4 regions of the Phyllobacterium zundukense genome follow, and region 1 is predicted to be linked to each of the others. Evidence: riboswitches for the same ligand, from Rfam matches in the RefSeq annotation. Region 1 holds a riboswitch; each other region holds the start of a gene.
The links. Region 1 has a riboswitch for cobalamin ahead of BLM14_RS29545 (ribonucleoside-diphosphate reductase subunit alpha). Riboswitches for the same ligand answer to the same signal wherever they lie in the genome.
Positions count from the first base shown of each region.

Region 1 (5,935 bases):
ACATGATTGGCAAGGTTGACCGAACCGAGATTGCACACTGCGACCTCGTCCTTCGAAGTGTTGAGGGTGATTTCGGTGCAAAGATTGGATGAATGCACGATACCCGCATGGCCCTGGGGTGAGCGGATATTGCACGGATCCTTGAACGTCACCCACGGATGGCCTGTTTCGAACAGCATGGTGAGGATGCGCCGCCACAAATCCAGCGCCCGTACAGTGCGGAAGATCTTGATCTCGCCGCGTGCGGCTTTCGTTTCGTAGAATTCGTATCTGGTCTTGAATGCTGCACCGTACAAATCATGCAGCTCGGGCGTTTCGTCGGGAGAGAACAGGGTCCAGTTTTCGTCCGCTTCGACACGGGCCATGAACAGGTCCGGCACCCAGTTGGCGGTGTTCATGTCATGGGTGCGGCGGCGGTCGTCGCCGGTGTTCTTGCGCAGGTCGAGAAATTCCTCGATATCGATGTGCCAGGTTTCGAGATAGGCGCAGACCGCGCCCTTGCGCTTGCCGCCCTGATTGACCGCTATCGCTGTATCATTGGCGACTTTCAGGAACGGCACCACGCCCTGGCTTTCGCCGTTCGTCCCCTTGATATGGGCGCCAAGTCCGCGCACCGGCGTCCAGTCATTGCCGAGGCCGCCGGAATATTTGGCCAGCAGTGCATTGTCTCTCACCGCCTTGAAGATTCCGTCGAGGTCATCGGCGACAGTGGTCAGGAAGCAGGAGGAAAGCTGCGCGCGCTGGGTGCCGGCATTGAACAGGGTCGGCGTCGAAGCCATGAAGTTGAACGAGGACAGGAGATCGTAGAACTCGATGGCGCGGGCTTCGCGGTCGATTTCCCGCAGGCTAAGCCCCATGGCGACGCGCATGAGGAACGCTTGCGGCAATTCGAAACGTATGCCGCGCGTCTGCAGCAGATAGCGGTCATAGAGGGTCTGAAGGCCGAGATACTGGAACTGCAGGTCACGCTCCGGCTTGAGGGCCGCGGAAATGCGGGTCAGGTCGAAGCGCGCGAGTTCGGGATCCAGCAGTTCGGCTTCGATGCCGGCCTTCACATAGGCCGGAAAATACCCTGCATAGCGCTTGGTCATTTCATGCTGGGTCGCCTGTTCCGGCCGGCCGAAGACAAAGCTCAGCGCCTCGCGACGCAGCTTGTCGAGCAGCAGACGCGCGGTGACGAAAGCATAATTGGGTTCGGTCTCGACCAGTGTACGCGCCGCAAGGATTGGCGCGAGGGAGAGTTCCTCCAGCGTTATGCCATCATAGAGATTGCGGCGGGTCTCGGTGAGGACAGGAGCGGCCTGCACGCCCTCCAGCGCTTCGCAGGCTTCGTCGATAATGCGCGACAGGCGGTCGTCGTCGAGCGGCTCCCGGCGGCCATCGAGCAGTGTGACTGTGAACATCGGACCAGCATCGCTAACGATTCCAGTGGCGGCCTTCGCACGTTCCTGCGCCCGCTCTTCGCGGTAGAGCACATAGGCTCGCGCCACCTTGTGGTTTTCGCTGCGCATTAATGCGAGCTCGACCTGATCCTGAATACCCTCAATGTGAAACAGGCGGCCTTCCGCACTGCGCCGCTTCAGCGTAGTGACGATGTCGGCGGTGAGCGCTTCGACCACATCATGCACGCGGCGCGAACCGGCAGCGACGTTGCCTTCGACGGCGAGAAACGCCTTGGTCAGTGCGACGGTGATCTTGAGCGGATCGAAAGGTGTAACCGAGCCGTTGCGGCGGATGACGCGATAACCGGGCTCGGTGGCCTGCAATGCTTCACCGGCACGAGCTGGCGTAGTGCCATCAGTACGAGTAGTTTCAAGGACAAGAGACATGTGTTTACCCCAAATGTTGGGGGCAAAGGTCGAGCGCACGCATTGCAATGTGGATGGTCAGCTTGGCGCGCCGACCATTGCAAGCGACACACCGGGACACCCCGCCCGTGGACGATCATCATGTTTCGGCAGGTCTCCTGGCTCACAGGTCGGCGCTGCTGTCTGGCCTTCCCGAAGCAACACTCCAGTGACCTTAGGCGACAGCAACTCGCTGTTTACAGTTGCGGGGGCAGCGCCGGGATTGGTGGAAATGACCCACTTCACCGACTTCCCTCTTAGCTCCCAGTCTTGCGACCGAGAGAACCGGAACATCTATATTTAGTATCAAATAACAATGCTGTGTCAATAGGTAGAAAAATCGCTCCTGACAATTTATATCGCAGCTGACTGCGGCAGTATGAACGGGACCTGCGCGGCGGGTAAGGCACCGACCTTAAGCGCGCATTCATAGACGCGCAGGATGCGCTCATCGGTCAAGACTTCCGCAGGTGTTCCCACAGAATCGGTACACCCGCGATGCATGACGACGACACGATCGGCATACATCGCAGTGAGGTTCAGGTCGTGCAGGATGGCGATGACGCCGCCGCCTCGCTTCGCAAAGGCCCGGGCGATCTGCATGATGATCAGCTGGTGCTTGATGTCGAGGCTGGAGACCGGTTCGTCGAGAAAGAGAAAACGCGGCTGGCCGTCAAGGACGGGCTGCCAGACCTGACAGAGGATACGGGCAAGTTGCACCCGCTGCTGTTCGCCCCCGGAGAGTTCCTGATAGAAACGGCCGCCAAACCCGGCGAGATCGACCAGCGCCAGCGCTTCGTCCGGCAGGTCTTCCGCCTCACGCCGCGCGGCTCCCGAGCGGCCGCTGGTCAGTCCGAGCTTGACGATTTCCCGTACCGTGAACGGGAAGGACAGTGACGTGGATTGCGGCAGGATCGCGCGCATCGCCGCCATTTGCCAGAGCTTCAGCTGGTCGATTGAATGTCCGTTGATGGCGATGCGCCCTGTGAATGGCAAATCGCCGGACAGGGCTCGCATCAGGGTCGTCTTGCCTGAGCCGTTAGGACCGACGATCACCGTGAATTGCCCAGCTTCCGTGTTGAAGCTGGCATTTTCAACGATCTGCTTCTTGCCGAGGAAAACGGAAACGTCGGAAACTTCGATCATTGTCATAGATCCAGAATGCCGCGGCGGCGCAGCAATATCCACAGGAAGAAGGGCGCGCCGACAGCAGCGGTCACGATGCCGATGGGCAGTTCCGACGGAGCGACAATGGTGCGACTGACCGCGTCGGCAAGCAGCAACAGGCTTGCGCCGAGCAGGGCGGCGGCCGGAAGCAGGTAGCGGTGATCCGGTCCGATCATCAGGCGCAGCAGATGCGGGACGACCACGCCGACGAAGCCGATGCCGCCGCTGACGGCAACGGACGCACCGGTTGCCGCCGCGACAACCAAAATCGCGATGCGTTTGAAGCGCTGGACTGGAATGCCGAGATGGCTCGCTGCCGCCTCCCCCAAGGCAAGGCCGTTGAGACCGCGGGCGAGAAAGGGGGAGATCAGCAATGCCAGTATGATGAACGGACCGGCGGCAGCAATTTTCACCCAGTTGGCGCCGGCTAGCGAGCCCAGCCCCCAGAAGGTGAGGTCACGCAACTGCCGGTCATCGGCGATGTAGACGAGGACGCCCATATAGGCACCGGCCATGGCGCCAAGGGCGATGCCGGCAAGCAGCATGGTGGCGATGGATGTCTGCCCGCGCCGCGTGGCAACACGATAAAGGATCAGCGTGAAGGCGAGCGCGCCGAAGAAGGCAGCCAGCGGCAAGGCATAGAAACCGAACAGGGCGATTAGAGGTGCAAGGAAAGTACCGCCGAGGACGATCATGCTGACGGCGCCAAGGCCGGCACCAGCCGATACGCCGACGATGCCGGGATCAGCCAAGGGATTTCGGAAAAGGCCCTGCATGACCGCGCCGGAAACGGCGAGCGAAGCGCCGATCAGCGCGCCGAGAATAACGCGCGGCAGGCGGATGTCGTAGATGATGATGCGATCGCGCAGCGTCAAAGCATCGCCTGTGCTGCCGGCGCTCGAAAACATTGTGCCGATGACCGAAACGATCGACGCATCAGATGCGCCAGCCGCAAGGCTGAACATGATCGTTGCCACGAGAACCATGCAAAGCACCAGGATCACGCACTTCGCCAGAAAGGAACGGTCGCCTTCCGCACGCGTTTTTCCGCCACCCTGTGTTGATCGCAGGGCGGCTGGCTTCATCAAGACGGAATAGCTCATTGGCTCACTTCGTTGCCGTAGATTGCCTTGGCAAGATCATGCGCTGCCTTTGCCGCCCGCGGACCAAAACCGAGAAGAAGTTGCCCGTTCATGCGCACGATGTTCTTGGCCTCGCCTGCAGGCGTTGCAGCTATGGCCTTGTTGACGAGAAGCTCGGCATTCGCAGCGGAGTGATCGCCGCCGCGATCCATGACGAGAACGACGTCCGGCCTTGCCGTTATGATGCCCTCGTCAGTCAGCGGCTTGTAGCCCTCAAACTGCGTGACAGCATTTTCCGCGCCGGCGAGTTCGATTATGCCATTGGCGGCCGTCTTGGTTCCCGAGCCCATGATCTTGCCGTCCTTGGCGCTGAGGATGAAGAGCACACGCTTGCGAGCCTTGACGTCCTTCGTCTCGGCTTGAGCGGCGGCAAGATCGGCTTCGACCTGCTTTGCAAGCTTTTCCGCCTTGTCGTCGGCACCAAGTGCCTTGCCGACGATGCGGATTTTCTCTGCCACACTGGCGGCGGTGTATTTTTCAGGCACGAAGACGAAGGGGACGCTCGCCTTCCTGAGAACCTCGATGGTTTCTTTCGGACCACTACCCTCGACAGCGATGATTGCGGTCGGGTTGATCGACAGCACACCCTCCGGTGACAGCGCGCGCATATAGCCCACATCCGGCAGCTTGTTGGCTGCGTCGGGATAGGTGCTGGTCGAATCGCGACCGACCAGCCGCCCCTCCTCGCCGAGCGCATAGACAATCTCGGTGATGGAATCGCCGATCGACACCACCCGGCTTGCATCGGGAACGCGGCCGGTGATTTCTTCGGCAAAGGCGGCGCCGGACAAGGATAACAAGCCTAGAACGCCGGCGATGATCGGGAGTCTGAGTGTCATCGTCAATTCCCTATGCTGCGACACGCATCAGGCGCGGCAGGCTTTCGATCAGCTGGCGCCAGTCGCTGCGCTCGCCCGCTCCCTCATGCCGCTTGCCAAAGAACTGGATGATCATCTCGCCTTCGGAGCCATAGGCCTCGAGCGATGTGACGTGGCCATCCTTGGTCGGCTTGCGCACGGCCCAGACCTCGGCAATGTGATCGGTGCGCAGATGCAGGTGAAAAGTCTCGTCCAGGATATTGATCCACGGGCCCATGGCTTTGACCGACTGAATGGGTCCCGAATGAATCTGTATGCAGCCGCGGTTACCGACGAAGCACATGATCGGGATCTGCTCCTGTGCAGAATGGTGCATCATCGCTGCCAGTGCATCGGCATCGAGCTGCCAGGCGTAATCCTGGCCGATCACCTGCACCGCCTGATGGCGCGTCATCTTGAGCGAACGCAGGATGCCGAAGAATTCATGCACGTCCTTCATCTGGCTCCAGCGGTCGCGCAGGCCGGAAGCATCCAGTTCCGCGATCTCAAGGGTTTTTTCCTCGGACTTCGGGAGCGATGTCAGCTCCAGGGTCTGGGACTGGTCGTCCAGGCGCAGCGTAGCGACGAGCGTCTCATAGGCTGCCAGATCGGATGCCGGGCGCAGGTGGATCTTGTGGATCGCTTCGCCAGCGGCGTCGAAAAACTGCAGGCTGCGGCGGACGTCCTCGCCATCGTGTTTTTCGACTGCGAAGCCGTGAGCCCAGGAATTCGGGAAGATGCGCATATCGATCTGCTCGCCGAGCAGCATCGAGGCATGCTTGCCGACGACAGGCTTGTCATAGACGCCGATCTTCTCGTGCACGGCGCTTTCATTGCGCGTCAACACCAGAACTTCGCCAAGCGATTCGATCTCGGTCAGGAACGTTTCGATGCGCGGGCTGATGCGAATGACGTTGATCCC
Region 1 is NZ_CP017944.1:230,323-236,257, reverse strand. Features, by position in the region: gene BLM14_RS29545 (ribonucleoside-diphosphate reductase subunit alpha) at 1-1,829, opposite strand, end outside; cobalamin riboswitch at 1,940-2,152, opposite strand; gene BLM14_RS29540 (heme ABC transporter ATP-binding protein) at 2,202-2,993, opposite strand; gene BLM14_RS29535 (FecCD family ABC transporter permease) at 2,996-4,099, opposite strand; gene BLM14_RS29530 (heme/hemin ABC transporter substrate-binding protein) at 4,114-4,995, opposite strand; gene BLM14_RS29525 (hemin-degrading factor) at 5,006-5,935, opposite strand, start outside.

Region 2 (5,935 bases), on a different replicon from region 1:
GAAACCGTCGATTGATCGCTTCGACATGAAGACCACCCTGGTCGACCAGTCGAAGAAGCCGAAGATCATCATCATGGTGTCGAAGTTCGACCATGCCCTGTTGCACCTGATCTACCAGATCAAGGTGGGCTGGCTCGATGCCGATGTCGCGGCCATCGTCTCCAACCACGAGGACAGCCGCCGCTTTGCCGAGCACGAGGGCATCCCCTACCATGTGCTCCCCGTTTCCAGGGACACCAAGAAGGAGCAGGAAGAGGCGCTGCTGCAGATCGTCAAGGACACCGGCGCCGACCTCGTCATCCTCGCCCGCTACATGCAGGTGCTGTCCGACAACCTGTCGAAACGGCTGTTCGGCAAGGTGATCAACATCCACCACTCCTTCCTGCCCAGCTTCAAGGGGGCCAAGCCCTATCACCAGGCCTTCGAGCGCGGGGTCAAGCTGATCGGCGCGACGGCGCACTACGTCACCCCGGATCTCGATGAAGGTCCGATCATCGAGCAGGAGACCGAACGGGTCAGCCATGCGATGAGCGCCGAGGATTTCGTTGCCACCGGCCGCGACATCGAAAGCCGGGTGCTGGCACGGGCGGTGAAGAAGCACCTCGAATCCCGTGTCATGCTCAACGGTCATAAGACCGTGGTGTTCTGACGTTATCGGGGCGTTTTGAGCAGCCGCTGAATGATGCCGGCAACGTGCTGCACTGCGGGATCCTGATCCCGCCGCACGTGCCAGGCCAGATGCAATGCGAAGCCGTCGACGGGAATCGGCGGCTCGAACAATGCGAAGTTCTTTGCTCCATCCTTTGGCACGCAGAGGCTCGGGATCATCGCGATCAGGTCGGATTGGGCGAGAAGCAGCGGCACCATCAGGAAGCTCGGCACCACAATACCGACGCGGCGTTCTTTGCCGTAGACAGTAAGCGCCTCGTCCAGAGCACCACTCGTGTGACCGCGGCCCGAGACCAGCACATGCGGAAACGCCAGCCACTTTTCAAGATTGAATCCGGCGGCGGCAGGATGCTCCTTGCGCATCATCACCACATAATGCTCCTGCAGCAGTTCATGCCGCCGGAATGAAACATCAATCTTGGGAAAGACCGAAGCGGCGAGGTCGATCGTTCCCTTGGCCAGACCATCAAGAGCATCGGAAGGGCCACCATGCCAGGGCCGGATCACCAGATCGATGCCGGGAGCCGACTTCGCCAGCTCCTGATGCAACGGACCGACGATGACCACCGCCGGATAATCAGCCATGACGACGCGCACCGTTTGACGCAAGGTCGCCAGATCAATGGCTGGTGGATCGAGCACGGCCTCCACCTCGGCCAGCAAATTCTTGATCGGCACGCGCAACGATTCGGCCTTTGGCGTCAGCCGCATCATGCCCTTGCCGCGTTCCAGCAGCGGATCGTTGAAGAGATGGCGGCAGCGCTCGAGTGCGCTTGATGCTGCCGGTTGTGACAGGCCAAGTCGGTCCGCAGCGCGCGAGACGTGCGCCTCGTCGAGCAGCGCGTCCAGCACGACGAGGAGATTCAGATCGACGGAACGCAAATTCATGTGCTGGATATTAGCACAGACGTACGATCGGATTAAATGATATCTGGCTCAGGCCTCGATTTCGACATTGCCGAGCGGCTTGGAGCAGCAGGCGAGGACATAGCCCTCGTCGATCTCCTCGTCGAGAATGCCGCCATTGTGATCCATGTCGACTTCACCGGAAATCTTCATCACCTTGCACGTGCCGCAAAGGCCGGATTCGCAGGCTGCGGCAATGCGGATCCCTGCGCCGCGCGCAGCCTTCAAAATCGTATCTCCTGCAACGCACGGCACATCCATGCCAGACATGGAGAATGTGACGGTCGACGCCGCCTCGACAACCTCTGTCGAGATGTCGTCCATCATCGGCAAGACCGGCTCGGCGGCGGGACCGAAGCTTTCCTGATGATAATGCGCCATATCGAAGCCCGATGCTTCCAGCATGGTGCGGACATCGCGCATGAAGCCTTCCGGACCGCAGCAGAAAATCGTCCGGTCCTTGAAGTCCGGCGAGAGCAGCGGCAGCTTTGGCGCTTCGAGCCGGCCGCGAATGCCGGTCCAGACCTGCCCCATCTCGTGCTCCTTGATGAGGAAGGCGAGCTTCAGGTTGGGCATGCAGCTCATGAGATATTCGAGTTCCTTGCGGAAGATGATATCGCTGGGGCGGCGCGCGCAGGTGACGAAACTGATGTCGCTTTGCGGTGCGCAATCATGCATCCAGCGGGTCATCGACATCATCGGCGTGATACCGGACCCCGCCGAGATGAACAAATACTTCCCGCCGGGATGCTTGCGCATGGAGAAATCGCCAAGCGGGCCGAATGCCTTGAGCCGCACGCCGGGTGTCAGATGATCCAGCATCCAGCGTGTGCCGATGCTTTCCTCCTGCGCCTTGACTGTCACGGCGATGGTGAAGGGCCGCGACGGGCTGGAGGAGAGCGTATAGGTGCGTAGCACCGCTTCCGGCTGCACCGGCAGTTCGAAAGTCATGAACTGGCCCGGCTCATAGCGGAACCAGTTCTGATTGTCCGACCTGAAGGTGAAGGTCTTCACATTGGGCGCTTCCTCGACAATCGACAGGCACTCGAGCAGGTGCAGCCGGTCATTCCACGGCTGCATCTGGTCGAGGTGCGGGTAATTCTGAGAAAGCGACATGTTCATTTACGCTACCTTGCTGAGTTTCTTGTCGCCGGAGAGACGCGTCTCCATCGCATTGCCATACCATTCGAGGAACTGCAGTACGCCGCCTTCATGCTCGACCGAATACGGGCCGGGCTCATAGGCGGGGGAGCGGATGCCGAAGGCGTTTTCTTCGACGATGCGGCGATCCTGATCATTGGTCTCGAGCCAGACATGCGTCAGCTCTTCGATATTATAGTCGACGCCTTCCACCGCATCCTTGTGCACCAGCCACTTGGTGGTGACCTGCGTTTCATTGGGGCCGAGCGGTAGCACGCGGAACGAGATGGCGTGATCGCCGAGGATGTGATTCCATGTGGTCGGGTAATGGTAGAGCAGCAGCGAACCGATGTGCTTGGCGTTGACGTCATCGCTGAGCTGCCTGCCGACCGCACGCTTGCCACTCAACGTGTAGCTCTCGGCATCGCGCAACAGCGGCACGCGCGTCGCACGGTACTGTCCGTCCTCGGCGATGCGGAAGACGCTCGGCAGGCCGGCCGCCTCGCACTTGTCCCAATGCGCGACGATCTCCGGATCGTCCTTTGATCCCTGGATGCCCGTGACACTCGGCGCCTCCGGGAAGGTCTTGCACAGTTCCGGGTGGTTGGCGACACAGTGATAGCACTCGCGATTGTTTTCCCAGACGAGCTTCCAGTTGCCCTTTTCAACGATCGAGCTCTGGAACGCGACCTTCGTCTCGGTCAGGCGATGCGGCGCGAGGTATGGTTCGAGCAGGGCGCGCGTCGGGCCGAAATCCGGTGCGACTGGTGCGAGGCAGATGAAGATATAACCGCCGACGCTTTCGCAGTGCACGGTCTTCAGGCTGTGCTGGCTGGCGTCGAAATCATCGCCCATCTGGCGGGCGAACAGCAGGCGGCCGTCAAGCTCATAGGTCCACTGGTGATAGGGGCAGACGAGTTTCGCCGACGTACCCTTTTCGGCCGAGCAGATGCGCGACCCGCGATGGCGGCAGGAATTGTGGAAAGCCCTGATCTGTCCCTGGCGGTCGCGGACGATGACGACCGGATAGTCGCCAACCTGTAGGGTGAAATAATTGCCCGGCTTCGCCACTTCGCAGTCATGGCCGATGAACAGCCAGTCGCGATAAAAGATGTTCTCCATATCGAGGCGGTAATAGTCCGGATCGGAATAGAAGGCCTGTTCAAGTCCGTAGCCCGGTTTCCGGTTTTTGAGATTCCGGATCAGTTCGTTACGAATATCCATGTCGTGTCCTCGCCCTAACAGCTGCAAAGAACTGACTGGTGGTGACGGAGAAGAACGCCCGCACAGTCAACAAGTGTTGCCTGCACAAAATCATGCTCCTTGATCGCCCACCGCGATCAGTCGGTGTTGTTACTCGGGGCTGGTTTCCGGGCTCTGGAGTTGCCTTGCCGGGCTTCACGGCGCCTTCCCGGGGTGCACTCCCAGTGGCTATTTTGCCGCGTTTTACTCCACTACCGTTGCGGGGGCAGCGCCGGGTTGAAGAGCGAACTCTCGACCGGCTTCCCAATTCTCCGCTTCCCCTAGAAAGCGGCACCTCAAGTGTCCTGATAAAAGCATCCGGCACGAAAAAAGAATAGGTGCGGAAACGACATCGCATTTACGCAAGGCGACAAAAATCTTGAAACGAAAACGGCGGCATCTCTGCCGCCGTTTCTTCATGGATCCATGATGACTCAGGCCGTGGTACGATGCAGATACTGCTTGATCGATTCCGGCTTCATTTCGATCGAGAAGCCCGGCAGCGATGGCGGCATATAGGCGGCATCCTGGATATTGCAGGGATCGACAAAATGCTCATGCAGATGATCGACATATTCGATGACCCTGCCCTCCTTAGTGCCGGAGACGGCGATGTAGTCGATCATCGACAAATGCTGCACATATTCGCACAGGCCGACGCCGCCCGCATGCGGCCAGACCGGCAGGTTGTACTTCGCCGCCATCAGCAGCACGGCCAGCACTTCGTTCAGCCCGCCCATGCGGCAGGAATCGATCTGCACCACGTCGATGGCGCCTTCGGCGATGAACTGCTTGAACATGATACGGTTCTGGCACATCTCGCCGGTCGCCACCTTCACAGGGCTGATCGCCTGGCGAATCTTGCGGTGGCCCGCGACATCGTCCGGACTTGTCGGCTCCTCGATGAAGAACGGCTTGACGAAGGCAAGCTTTTTCACCCAGTCGATCGCCTCGTTGACCTCCCAGACCTGGTTGGCATCGATCATGAGGATGCGGTCCGGGCCGATCACCTCGCGGGCGATCGTCAGACGGCGGATATCATCATCAAGATCGCGGCCGACCTTCATCTTGATGTGGTTGAAGCCCGAATCCACCGCCTCCTGGCAAAGGCGGCGCAGCTTTTCATCCGAATAGCCGAGCCAGCCGGCAGATGTCGTATAGCAGGGATAGCCTTCCGCCTTCAGCGTCGCTATCCGCTCCTGCTTGCCGCTTTCAGCCTTCCGCAAGATCGCCAGCGCTTCGTCGCGCGTCAAAACGTCGGTCAGGTAGCGGAAATCGACGATATTGACGATCTCCTCCGGCGTCATCTCACCCACCAGTTGCCAGACCGGTTTCTTCGCTTCCTTGGCGAGCAGGTCCCATACGGCATTGACCACGGCGCCCGTCGCCAGATGCATCGCGCCCTTGTCCGGACCGATCCAGCGCAACTGGCTGTCGCCGGTAACGAAGTGCCAGAAACGGCCTGGATTTTCCTTCACCCAGTCGAGTTCGAGGCCAATGACGAGATGCTTCATCGCCTCGATGGCAAGGCAGCAGATTTCATTGCCTCGGCCGATGGTGAAGGTGAGACCGTGACCGGAAAGGCCGTCCGTATTCGTGTCAAGCACGACATAGGCAGCCGAATAATCCGGATCCGGATTCATCGCATCCGACCCGTCGAGGCTTTGCGAGGTGGGAAAGCGGATATCAAAAACGCGAAGATCGGTGATGCGGGTCACAATATGCCTCATGTATCTGTTGCTAGGACGCAGGCGCCTAAATGTCGGCGCGCGCCACCTGTTTCTGGGTACCCAGGCCTTCGATGCCGAGTTCCACGACATCGCCGGCCTTGAGATAACGCGGCGGTTTCATGCCCATGCCGACGCCGGGAGGCGTGCCGGTCGAGATGATGTCGCCAGGCTGCAGGCTCATGAACTGGCTGAGATAGGAGACGAGGAAGGCAACGCCATAGACCATCGTCTTGGTCGAGCCATTCTGC
Region 2 is NZ_CP017940.1:671,428-677,362, reverse strand. Features, by position in the region: gene purU (formyltetrahydrofolate deformylase) at 1-649, shown strand, start outside; gene BLM14_RS03325 (LysR family transcriptional regulator) at 652-1,557, opposite strand; gene BLM14_RS03320 (FAD-binding oxidoreductase) at 1,606-2,697, opposite strand; gene BLM14_RS03315 (aromatic ring-hydroxylating oxygenase subunit alpha) at 2,698-3,939, opposite strand; cobalamin riboswitch at 4,060-4,271, opposite strand; gene BLM14_RS03310 (L-fuconate dehydratase) at 4,392-5,675, opposite strand; gene BLM14_RS03305 (fumarylacetoacetate hydrolase family protein) at 5,713-5,935, opposite strand, start outside.
Region 2: another riboswitch for cobalamin. It lies ahead of BLM14_RS03315 (aromatic ring-hydroxylating oxygenase subunit alpha); the one in region 1 lies ahead of BLM14_RS29545 (ribonucleoside-diphosphate reductase subunit alpha).

Region 3 (5,935 bases), on a different replicon from region 1:
GCGGCATTGCGATAATGCGGTGTCGCGGCAAGCGGCACATGGCTTTCGCCTGTCAGAAGGCCCGATGTCGGATCGAGACCGATCCAGCCGGCGCCCGGCAGATAGACCTCGCACCAGGCGTGAAGGTCGGTGAAATCCTTGTCGGTTCCGGCAGGCCCATCTAGCGAAACCAGATCAGGCTTCAACTGGATCAGGTAGCCCGAAACAAATCGCGCGGCGAGCCCGAGATGGCGCAGGGCCTGCACGAGCAGCCAGCTGGAATCGCGGCAGGAACCGGTGCGCACGTTTAGCGTCGTCTCGGGCTCCTGCACACCGGTTTCCATACGGATGACATAGCCAACCTCGCGCTGGATGCGTGCATTGAGGTCAACGACGAAATTGACGGTATTGGTCGGCGTGCGGTCCACCGTATCGAGAAAGGCTTGCAGCAGTGGTCCGGCAGGCTCCGGCTTCAGATAGATAGACAGGTCTTCGCTGATGTCTTGCGGATAGGCGAAGGGCCAGGTCTCGGCGACTGGTTCGACGAAGAAGTCAAACGGATTGTAGACAGTCATGTCGGCGACAAGATCGACCTCGATCTTCAGCTCCGTCACAGGTTCCGGAAAGACAAACCGGGCAAGGAAATTGCCGTAGGGATCCTGTTGCAGATTGACGAAATGATTAGCCGGGCTGACCTTCAGCGAGTGGCTCAACACTTTCGTGCGGGAATGCGGCGCGGGCTGAAGGCGGATGACCTGCGGCCCCAGCATGATGGGACGGTCATATTTGTAGTGGGTCAGGTGATAGACTGCAGCGTGAATTGCCATGTCGCCTCAAATTGTTCTTCTGAAATGCGCGGTAAGCGGAAAGGTAGCCTACTCTATTGTGCAGTTCACGTCTTTAAATGTGCCTCTGCCAATTATTTTAGCACCGCCCGAATTTGCCGCATTAACAAGCGCGCAGCAGCCAGTCGACCCACAACCCGCAACGTCATGCTGTTCACAATATTGCAACCCTGCATTCGTTGCCGAGGGTGGCAAACAACGTCACTTTTCAAAAGTTTCCTGAGTGAAGCAGAAGGCACCGAGCCAGCCGGTGTATCGGAGAAGATGGGCCTCTCCGACCAGGGCAGTGGCCTTGCTCATGAGACAGGAGGTGACGCCATGTGGTACCTGCCACTGCGCATCACCCTGGAATTGAAAAAGACCCGGACGAGCTGGACACTCACCATCCGGGTCCTTTTTCAGTAAACCAGGAAACGGGAGGTGGGCGAAAGCCCGCCTCCCACTCCACGACAAAACATAGCATTTCCCAGCATTTTTCCAAGCATTATCTGCTTTGGCCAATCGTCCCCGAGGCAAACGAAACTGGTTGCTTTGAGCACTTTTTCCTCTAATGATTGCCCTCGATGGTTTCTTCGGCAAGACAACGCCGAAGATGAAAAGGGAACACGGTGAGGCGTACCCAATAGGGACCGAAACCGCGGCTGCCCCCGCAACTGTAAGCAGTGAGCGACGCCTGAGTATGCCACTGGTGATAAGCCGGGAAGGCAAGGCGAAGCTGAGATCCGCGAGCCAGGAGACCTGCCATCAATACTGAAATTCGAACCGGACGGGGTGTGCCGGGAGCGATGCGATGTTTCCCGCGGATGTGGGCCCTGACATGTGGGCCTGCCGAATAGGCGGCTATATTTCGCGTGCGTTCCTGATTCCTGTCCTAACAAGTGGACAGGCATGAACATCCAAACGCTCGCTCATCCGCCAATCCCAACCACTGATTTCTCGATCACCGGCAAACAGAAGCTCTTTACAAACGTTATAACGTTACGATACGAGGTCAAGGCGCCAGTTGAATCCTGCTGCGTTTCAATCTCCGGGGAATTCTGTCCATGAGCCATGTTGTCCTCAACGCCGACGCTGTGACGTATCGGACCGCTGGCCAGACTCTCGTCGACGCGGCATTCCTGACAGTGGAATGCGGTTCCCGGCTTGCAATCATCGGGCCGAACGGTGCCGGCAAGTCGACCTTTCTACGCATGCTTGCCGGTCTTCTGCAGCCCACATCAGGCGACGTATATGTTAACGGCAGCAGCATTAGCCGGCTGGCGCCGCTTGAACGTGCGCGGCAGTTCGCCTTCGTCGGCCAGACTGACACGCCCGACCTGCAGCTGCTGGTCGAGGACTATGTCTCGCTCGGCCGCATTCCCCATATCGGCACCTTTACCAGGGCAAGGGACCGCGAAATCGTTGCGGAAGCGCTGCATCGCGCCGGGATTGCGCAGTTTTCCCACCGTTCGATTGGATCGCTTTCGGGCGGTGAGCGTCAGCGCGTGCAACTGGCGCGGGCAATTGCGCAAGCGCCCGCCGTGCTGTTCCTCGACGAGCCCACCAACCATCTCGATCCCAAGGCGCGCAGCGAACTCCTGTCCCTGGTGGCCGGGCTGGACGTGACGACAATCGCGGTCCTGCACGATCTACCGCTGGTTGCGCCCTTCGCCACCCATATCGCGGTCATGCACAGCGCGCAGCTGGTGGCGGCGGGCACCCCCGACGAAACCCTGACGCCGCGCATCGTCAGCGACGTCTTCGACCTCGACGTCCTTCGCCTGCGCCATCCCTCGCAGGATCGCGAGCTGATGGTGTTCGAAACACCCGAAAAATCTGCATCTGCCCATTCACGGAGTATCTGATGAAAAAAGCTGTTCTCGCCCTCGCCTTCGCGCTTCTGTCCGCGCCCTCCTGGGCCTTTCCCGTTACCGTCGACAGCTGCGGCAAGCCGCTGACCTTCGAAGCAGCACCGAAACGCGCCGTCATTCACGACATCAACATGAGCGAGATGGCATTTGCGCTCGGACTTCAGCCGTCGATCGTCGGCGTTACCGGCATTACCGGCTGGTACAAGCTGGACGATGCATTCAAGCAGCAGCAAGGCTCCATTCCGGAGCTCGCCCCCAAATATGCGACCGTCGAAAATCTTGTTGCGGCCAACCCCGATTTCTTCTTCGCCGGCTGGTATTACGGCATGAAGCCGGGCGGCGATGTCACGCCCGATACGCTGGCGCCCTATGGCATCAAGACGCTGGTCCTGACCGAAAGCTGCGTGCATCTCGACAAGAACCGCCCTGCCGCCTCGATGGACCTGCTCTACGGCGACATGACAAAGCTTGGCAAGATTTTCGGCAAGGATGCCGAAGCCGAGAAACTGGTTTCCGGCTGGAAGGCACAGCTCGCCGATATCAAGAAGCGGATCGGCAACAACGGCGACACCCGCGTGTTCCTCTACGATTCGGGCGAGGACAAGCCGTTCACCGCCGGCAAGTTCGCCATGCCGACAGCGCTGATCGGCGAGGCTGGCGGTACCAACATCATGTCCGACATGGAGACGAGCTGGGGCACCACCTCATGGGAAACCGTCGCCGCCCGCAATCCGCAGTTTTTGGTTCTGCTCGACTACCAGGATGATGCGGGATACCGGAAGCTGCTCGATTTCCTCAAATCACATCCTGCCATGAAGGAAACAGACGCGGTGAAGAATGAGCGCTTCGTTGCGCTGCGCTATGCCGAGCTGACCCCCGGCCCCGCCAATATCGAAGCGATCGAGAAAATCGCCAGGGCCATGCATCCGGAAGCTTTCTGAGTGGTTATCTCCCCTGTGGGCCGAAGGTGGGCCTTATCTCTCCCCTTGCGGGAGAGAAAGAGTTTTCCTGGATTTAGCCTCTTCGCTAAATCCTTGGAAAACTCAAGAGAGGGGATTTGAAGCCTACCATCGAAATCCCCTCTCTTGCGATTTCTAACACTTAGCTGACGCTAAGATGTTGAAATCGCCTTCTCCCCCACAAGGGGGAGATAAGGGCAGCGTGCTTCCCCAAGGGAGATAATCGGCATCTGACGCCATTACATTATGAGAATGCTTCCCAATGTTTCCCGCTCGAATCAACCAACGCATAATGCTTGCTGCAGGGGTGATACTTGTCATCGCCCTCGCCCTCTCCTCCATTGCCTATGGATCGACGGTCATTCCCCTCCCGGACGTCCTGAACGCGCTTGCCCACGCGGCTGGCCTCAGCGACCGGACCACCAGCGGACCGGTCGAGCGTATCATCGTCGACCTGCGCCTGCCTCGGGTGGTGCTGGCGATTTGCGTCGGTGCCGGGCTCGGCATTATCGGTGCGATGCTGCAGACGGTCACGCGCAACGATCTCGCCGATCCCTTCCTGTTCGGGCTTTCCTCGGGAGCCGCCGCCGGTGCCGTCTCGGTAATCAGCATTTTCGGTGACCGCTTCGGCATCTGGACCCTGCCGATGGCTGCCTTCAGCGGTGGCATGCTCGCCGCCATGAGCGTGCTGTTGCTGGTGCGCCGTGTGCAGGGCCAGGGGCCGGAGCGCCTGATCCTTGCCGGTCTCGCCGTCTCGTTCCTGTTTGCTGCGCTCACCAACTACATGGTGTTTTCCGGCGACCAGCGCGCCGCCCATTCCGTGCTGTTCTGGACACTCGGCGGCCTTGGTCTGGCGCGCTGGGATAATCTGCCGCTGGCGATGGTCGGCCTCTTCGCCATCCTCGTCTACGCCCTCACCAACCACCGCAATCTCGATGCTTTTCTTGCCGGCGAGAACACGGCGGAAAGTCTCGGCGTGCGCGTCACACGTACCCGCAACACGGTGTTCATCGTCTGCGCATTCTCAACCGCGATTTTCGTTTCGGTTGCGGGCGTGATCAGCTTTGTCGGTCTGATGATCCCGCACATCGCCCGCCGCTTCACCGGCCAGCTGCATGCAGGTCTCGTCGTCACCTGCGCGCTGCTGGGTGCCATGCTGATCCTACTCAGCGATCTTGCTGCACGGCTTCTGCTTGCACCGCAGGAACTGCCGATCGGCATCGTCACGAGCTCCATCGGAGCGTTCTTCGTGGTGACGACCTTGCTGCGCAAGCGGACGCAGTAGCGTCTATAGCTTCCCCCGCGCGACAAAATCCGGATTGGCGAAATCGGCATCGTCCGCCTGGTTGCGGCGGCCATAGGTCAGCGGTTTGCCGTCGAGCGTTAGCGTGATCCCGCCCGCGGCGCGCAGCACCGCATCGCCCGCAGCCGTATCCCATTCCATCGTCCGGCTGAGCCGCGGATAGATATCCGCCTCGCCCCGTGCCAGCAGGCCGAACTTGATGGACGAGCCGACCGACACGCAGTCGGCGATATTGAAATCCTTCAGATAGTCGTCCGTTTCCGGCGTGCGGTGCGAGCGGCTCGCAACGGCAATCAACGCTTCGGGCGCTGCACGGCAGGAGATAGCCTTGCGCGACACGACGATCCCCTTGTGATCGACAGTCACTTCTTCAGCACCGCCGGGACCGCCGGTGAACAGCCAGCCGCGCACCGGCGCATAGACGATACCGAGCACCGGCGCGCCATTTTCGATCAGGGCGATGTTGACGGTAAAATCGCCGTTGCGATTGACGAATTCGCGCGTGCCGTCGAGCGGATCGACCAGATAGAAGCGGTCGCCGAGATCGCCGGGCACATGGCCGCCTGAGATCTCCTCTTCCGCGACGACCGGAATTTCCGGAGTTACCCGGCGCAGCGCTTCGAGAATGATGGCTTCGGCAGCATGATCTGCAGCTGTCACCGGCGACTTGTCGTCTTTCAACGCAACGTCGCAGCCTTCCCCATAGATGCGCAGGATTTCGACACCGGCGGCGATGGCCGTGGTTTCAAAAGTGGCGAGGAGGGATGTGTGGTTGATGGAAGGGAGTACTGTCACTGGGATTCCAATTGTTCGGCGGAATTAATGGCGCTGCTTTATCTCCCCCCTTGTGGGGGAGAAAGGATTTTCTTGGATTTAGCCCCTTTGCTAAATCCTTAGAAAATCCAAGAGAGGGGATTAAGACATATATGCAATATCCCCTCTCTTGCGATTTCTAGCACTTGAGCTTCGCGTCGCCATGCTCGCTCTGCTAAGTGCTGA
Region 3 is NZ_CP017940.1:2,594,065-2,599,999, forward strand. Features, by position in the region: gene BLM14_RS13040 (transglutaminase family protein) at 1-806, opposite strand, end outside; gene BLM14_RS31425 (hypothetical protein) at 1,089-1,229, shown strand; cobalamin riboswitch at 1,372-1,584, shown strand; gene BLM14_RS13045 (ABC transporter ATP-binding protein) at 1,868-2,668, shown strand; gene BLM14_RS13050 (ABC transporter substrate-binding protein) at 2,668-3,615, shown strand; gene BLM14_RS13055 (FecCD family ABC transporter permease) at 3,896-4,918, shown strand; gene cysQ (3'(2'),5'-bisphosphate nucleotidase CysQ) at 4,922-5,731, opposite strand.
Region 3: another riboswitch for cobalamin. It lies ahead of BLM14_RS13045 (ABC transporter ATP-binding protein); the one in region 1 lies ahead of BLM14_RS29545 (ribonucleoside-diphosphate reductase subunit alpha).

Region 4 (5,935 bases), on a different replicon from region 1:
TACGTTTCTTTGGCATAATCAGATTTGGCGCTTGGCATCACGCAAATAATTGATGATGCCGGAAAAATCCGTAGCTTCATTGCCTGCCGCGCCAAACTGCGCGTAAATCTCCTCGGCATGGGCACCAAGGGGTGTCGCTGCGCCAACACTCTGCGCTGCTTCTTGTGACAATCTCAGGTCTTTCAGCATCAATGCTGCGGCAAAGCCGGGTTTGTAGTCATTATTGGCGGGTGAAGTCGGTACAGGTCCCGGAACAGGGCAATAGGTGGTCAGCGACCAGCATTGACCGGAAGAGGTCGAGGCAACATCGAACAGTGCCTGGTGCGACAGGCCAAGCTTTTCCGCCAGTGTGAAAGCCTCGCTGACACCGATCATCGAAATGCCGAGGATCATGTTATTGCAGATTTTCGCTGCCTGGCCGTTGCCCGCTTCGCCGCAATGGACAATTCTGGCTCCCATGTGCTTCAGCACGGGTTCAGCCTCGAGGAACGCTTCTGTGCTGCCGCCGACCATGAAGGTCAACGTACCAGCGGCGGCACCGCCAATACCGCCGGAAACGGGCGCATCGACTGACAGCAAGCCATTCTTTTGCGCAATCTCGTGGGCCTCGCGTGCGGAATCGACGTCAATTGTCGAGGAATCGATGAAAAGCGCTCCGCTCCTGGCCCCTTTCGCTACCGATTCATAGACGGACAAGACATGTTTGCCAGCCGGTAGCATCGTGATGACGATATCGGCTTCACCCACGGCAGCCTCGGCGTTGGCTGCGATTGTCACGCCATTGCCCTGCGCAACACTCAGATTTTCCGGCAACAGGTCAAAGCCAAGAACCTTGTGTCCGGCCTTGACCAGATTGGCGGCCATTGGATTGCCCATATGTCCAAGACCGATAAAAGCGACTGTTGTCATCGCAGCGTTTCTCCCTGATACAATTTTGATTTAACGCACCGTCATATGCCGGGCGATGATGACCCGCATGATTTCGTTTGTGCCTTCCAGAATCTGGTGAACACGCAGATCGCGGACGATCTTCTCGATGCCATAGTCGTGCAGGTAGCCATAGCCGCCATGGATTTGCAGCGCGTCATTGGCGACGTTGAACCCCGTATCGGTGACAAAGCGCTTGGCCATTGCCGACCATTTCGAGGCGTCATGTGTCTTGCGGTCGAGCTTCGATGCGGCGGTGTAGAGCAGCATGCGCGCAGCCGAAAGCTCAGTCTCCATGTCGGCGAGCTTGAACTGCAAGGCCTGGAATTGGTTGATGGCCTTGCCGAAAGCCTTGCGCTCAGCGGCATAGCTGACAGCCTTGTCGAGCGCGGACTGTGCCCCGCCGAGCGAGCAGGCAGCGATATTCAAGCGTCCACCATCAAGCCCGCCCATGGCGATGCGAAAGCCGTCGCCTTCCTCGCCAAGCCGGTTTGCCACTGGAATCCGGCAATTGTCGAAGAGAACCTGCCTGGTCGATTGGGCGTTCCAGCCCATCTTGTATTCGTTGGCGCCGAATGACAGGCCGGGTGCGTCCTTTGGAACAACCAATGCGGAGATTCCCTTCGGTCCATCCTCACCGGTACGCACCATGGTGACGTAAATATCCGAATCGCCTGCGCCTGAAATGAATTGCTTGGCGCCATTCAGCACATAATGATCGCCGTCACGCACCGCGCGTGTCTTCAACGCTGCCGCATCGGAACCGGAATTGGGCTCGGTCAGGCAATAGCTCGCCAGCCATTCCATGGATGTCAGTCGTGGCACGAAGCGCTGACGCTGCTCCTCATTGCCAAAGAGGTCGACCATCCATGTTCCCATGTTGTGGATCGATATGAAGGCCGAAAATGCCGGGCAAGCCGCCGACAGCGCCTCGAAGATCAGCACAGCATCGAGCCGCTTCAATCCTGACCCACCCACATCCTCGCGTACATAGATGCCGCCCATGCCGAGCGGACCGGTTTCGCGAATCACATCTGCCGGAAAATGCTTGTCACGATCCCAGGCGAGCGCATTGGGCGCTACCCGGTCTGCTGCAAAGGCCCGGGCCATGTCCTGGATTGCCAGTTGATCCTCATTGAGTTCAAACTGGCCAAGCGACGTATCCATGGCTAACCTCCCTGTATTCCCACTACCCGTCACTCTATCCCATGCGCCAAGTGGCGCAACGCTTCAGATGAGTTTTGGATGGGGCTAGGAAGAGAAAGACATATCCGCTACTCAAAGCCCATGACACGCGCAATCATGTTGCAGGGAACAGGCTCTGACGTTGGTAAATCCGTCCTGGTGGCCGGGCTTTGCCGGCTTGCCCGTAATCGCGGGCTGAAAGTGCGTCCCTTCAAACCGCAGAATATGTCGAATAATGCTGCTGTGAGCGACGACGGCGGCGAGATCGGCCGGGCGCAATGGCTGCAGGCGCGTGCCTGCGGTGTGCCGTCCTCGGTGCACATGAATCCGGTGCTCTTGAAACCGCAATCGGAGACCGGCAGTCAGATCATCGTTCAGGGCAAGGTCTGGGGGCAGGCCAAGGGCAGGGATTACCAGAGATTCAAGGCGCAACTGCTCGACGCGGTGATGGCGTCGTGGGAGGTCGTTTGCGATGGCGCCGATCTGGTGATCGTGGAGGGTGCGGGCTCACCAGCGGAAATCAACCTGCGTGCCGGTGATATTGCCAATATGGGCTTTGCCACGCGGGCAAAAGTCCCGGTGGTCCTGGTTGGCGATATCGACCGGGGCGGTGTGATAGCGTCGATCGTTGGCACGCACGCGATCCTGCAGCCGGAAGACCGCGACATGATCATCGGCTACATCATCAACAAGTTTCGCGGCGATGTTTCGCTCTTCGACGATGGGCTGAAATCGATAACGCAGTTTACTGGCTGGCCGTCGTTCGGTGTTGTTCCGTGGTTGAGGGACGCCTCCCGGTTGCCTGCGGAGGACTCTGTCGTCCTGGAGCGGCTGGTCAAAGGGGAGGGGCGGGCGCTGAAGATCGCAGTCCCTGTTCTGGATCGCATTGCCAATTTTGACGATCTCGATCCGCTGATGGCGGAACCGCAGGTGGATGTCGTGATGGTTCGCAGCGGCGAGAGAGTGCCGGTGGATGCGGGACTGGTGATCATACCCGGTTCAAAGTCGACGATTGGCGATCTGCTGCGCTTTCGGGAAAATGGATGGGACCGGGATCTCGATATGCACAGGCGGCGTGGCGGCCACATCATCGGCATTTGCGGCGGCTACCAGATGCTGGGCCGGACGGTGCGTGATCCCAATGGAATTGAAGGAAGTGTCACCGACGTTGAGGGCCTCGGCCATCTCGATATCGACACGGTGATGGAGCCGGAAAAGACTGTTCGCAATGTCGAGGCGCATTCATTGCAATTCGATCTGCCGTTGAACGGCTACGAAATACATCTTGGCAGAACGACGGGTCCCGACTGCGAGCGGCCAACGGCGCGCATCAATGGCATTGCAGACGGTGCTGCGTCCAAGGACGGCAAAGTCTTTGGTACCTATCTGCATGGGCTGTTCGGGGCGGATGAATTTAGAGCGGCATTGTTACGATCTATGGGAATCGCCGCTGAGGCGTTTGACTATCATGCCGGAGTGGGTGCCGCTCTCGATTCGATAGCCGGCCAACTGGCTGAAGTTCTCGATATTGACGCGCTGCTGCGGCCGAAATCGCAGCGATGACGCGGCAGGCGTTATTGATGTCGCAGATTCGTTTGACATTTCTGGCGCTTGATGAATAACGTTCAACCATGATTGGTTCCCGTATCGGCCAAAGGCCAAGGGATCAAAAGGGAATGTGACGGCCGTACCCATCAGGGCGGCCTAACCGCAGCCGACCCCGCGACTGTAGAGCGGCGAGGGTCAATGTCAGCGCCAGACGCGAAAGCCGATGGCAGCCACTGGGAAACCGGGAAGGCGGCATTGATCTTACGACCCGCGAGCCAGGAGACCTGCCAGTCATAGGGCAATAGTGCCCAAAACCGAAGGGGATTGTCCCTTCTGGCCCTGCACGGAGGTTGTTATGGCTGCTGCACGTACTTCGACTACGATTTCTCTCCCGCTTGCTACGCGTCTGACGACGGCGGTGTTTTCTCTTATGCTTGGTGTATTCATCATTTACGGCGTTGGCCTTTCGCATTCCGAAACGCTGCATGACACAGCGCATGACACCCGCCATTCATACGGATTCCCTTGCCATTAAGTCTGACACCGGCTGGATAAACTGATTCAGCCACCAGCGCTTACGCATTGAAAAAATACGGTTTGTTTGCCCGGGACGTTTTTGCGTACCCGGCATCTTGCTTTAGGGATTGGGAGCAGATCTCATGTTGGTAAAGTATCTCCTGGCTACGATCGTAGCTGGTTTGTTTGCTGGTATCCTTTTGACACCGGCTATGTATGTGCGGAATGTTCCGCTCATTCTTCACGCTGAGGAATATGAAAACGCTGGTGCGGCCGAGCATAGCCACGACGCTGCCGCGGCAACTGCAACGACAACAGCCGAAAGCGCACCTGCGGTCGCTCCGCATGTTCACGACGAAGAGGCAGGACCTGAGCTACCATTTGGACGGCTCGGCAACACGCTGCTGATCAACCTAGTGGCCGGTGCAGGCTTTGCACTTATTACAGGTGCCGCTGCGCTTTTCTTTGGCCGTAAGATCACGCTGCAGAACGGGATTTACTGGGGCCTCGCAGGTTTCTTCATCTTCAATTTTGCACCCTCATTCAGCCTTGCACCGGAATTGCCGGCAATGCCCGCAGCTGACCTCGCCACAAGACAAGCATGGTGGCTCATTACGGTCGTTCTCACAGCGGCCGGTGTTTATCTCATCGTCCTTCGCGAGGAGATCTGGGCAAAAGCCCTGGGTGTAGTGCTCATCGTTGCGCCGCATATTTACGGTGCACCGGAAGCTGAAGACCTGACATCGGCCGTCCCCCCGACACTCGCCTCGGAATTTGCCGTGTCAACGCTGGCGACGAACCTGTTCTTCTGGGTTGTGCTCGGAACGGCGCTGGGCTGGGCTATTCAGCACTATGCGGCATCGGAGCTCGAGGGCTGATGCAAACACTGGAACGCGGGGTCACCTTTATCCTTGGCGGCGCGCGTTCCGGTAAGTCGTCTCTTGCCGAAGGCTTGATCGAGGCATCCGATCTGGATGCAGTCTATCTCGCCACTGGCAGAGCCTGGGACGACGAGATGTCTGCGCGGATCGGGGTGCACAAAGCGCGACGCGGTCCGTCCTGGACGACAATTGAAGAGCCGCTCGACCTTGTCGGCGTTTTGCAAAACGAATGCGCCGACAACAAAGCGATCCTCGTCGATTGTCTCACTCTGTGGCTCACCAATCTGATGATGACGGAGCGCGACATAGAAGCGGAGACGGCGGAGCTTGTTGCGGTGCTGCCGCGTCTCAAGGGCACCGTGGTGTTCGTATCGAATGAGGTTGGTCTGGGAATCGTTCCGGAAAACCGCATGGCGCGCGAGTTTCGCGATCATGCGGGCCGCCTACACCAAGCCGTGGCGAACGCCGCGGCAACAGTCTATTTCGTGGCAGCAGGACTGCCGCTCAAAATGAAGGGATAACAACATGCAGGATCGCAAGATGCTTGATCAAAAGATTCCGGCAACGGTCATCACCGGCTTTCTGGGTTCGGGTAAGACGACGATGATCCGCAACCTGCTCGAAAATGCCAATGGCAAGCGCATCGCGCTGATCATCAACGAATTTGGTGATCTGGGCGTTGATGGCAACCTGCTCAAAGGATGCGGTATCGAGGCCTGCCGCGATGAGGACATGATCGAATTGAACAATGGCTGTATCTGCTGCACCGTTGCCGATGATTTCATTCCGACCATGACCAAGCTCCTGGATCGTCCGGATCGCTTCGACCATATCGTCATTGAGACGTCCGGCCTTGCCTTGCCGCAGCCGCTGGTAGC
Region 4 is NZ_CP017940.1:1,154,098-1,160,032, forward strand. Features, by position in the region: gene mmsB (3-hydroxyisobutyrate dehydrogenase) at 19-909, opposite strand; gene BLM14_RS05565 (isobutyryl-CoA dehydrogenase) at 940-2,094, opposite strand; gene BLM14_RS05570 (cobyric acid synthase) at 2,215-3,675, shown strand; cobalamin riboswitch at 3,732-3,966, shown strand; gene BLM14_RS05575 (CbtB domain-containing protein) at 4,016-4,195, shown strand; gene BLM14_RS05580 (CbtA family protein) at 4,320-5,054, shown strand; gene cobU (bifunctional adenosylcobinamide kinase/adenosylcobinamide-phosphate guanylyltransferase) at 5,054-5,578, shown strand; gene cobW (cobalamin biosynthesis protein CobW) at 5,598-5,935, shown strand, end outside.
Region 4: another riboswitch for cobalamin. It lies ahead of BLM14_RS05575 (CbtB domain-containing protein); the one in region 1 lies ahead of BLM14_RS29545 (ribonucleoside-diphosphate reductase subunit alpha).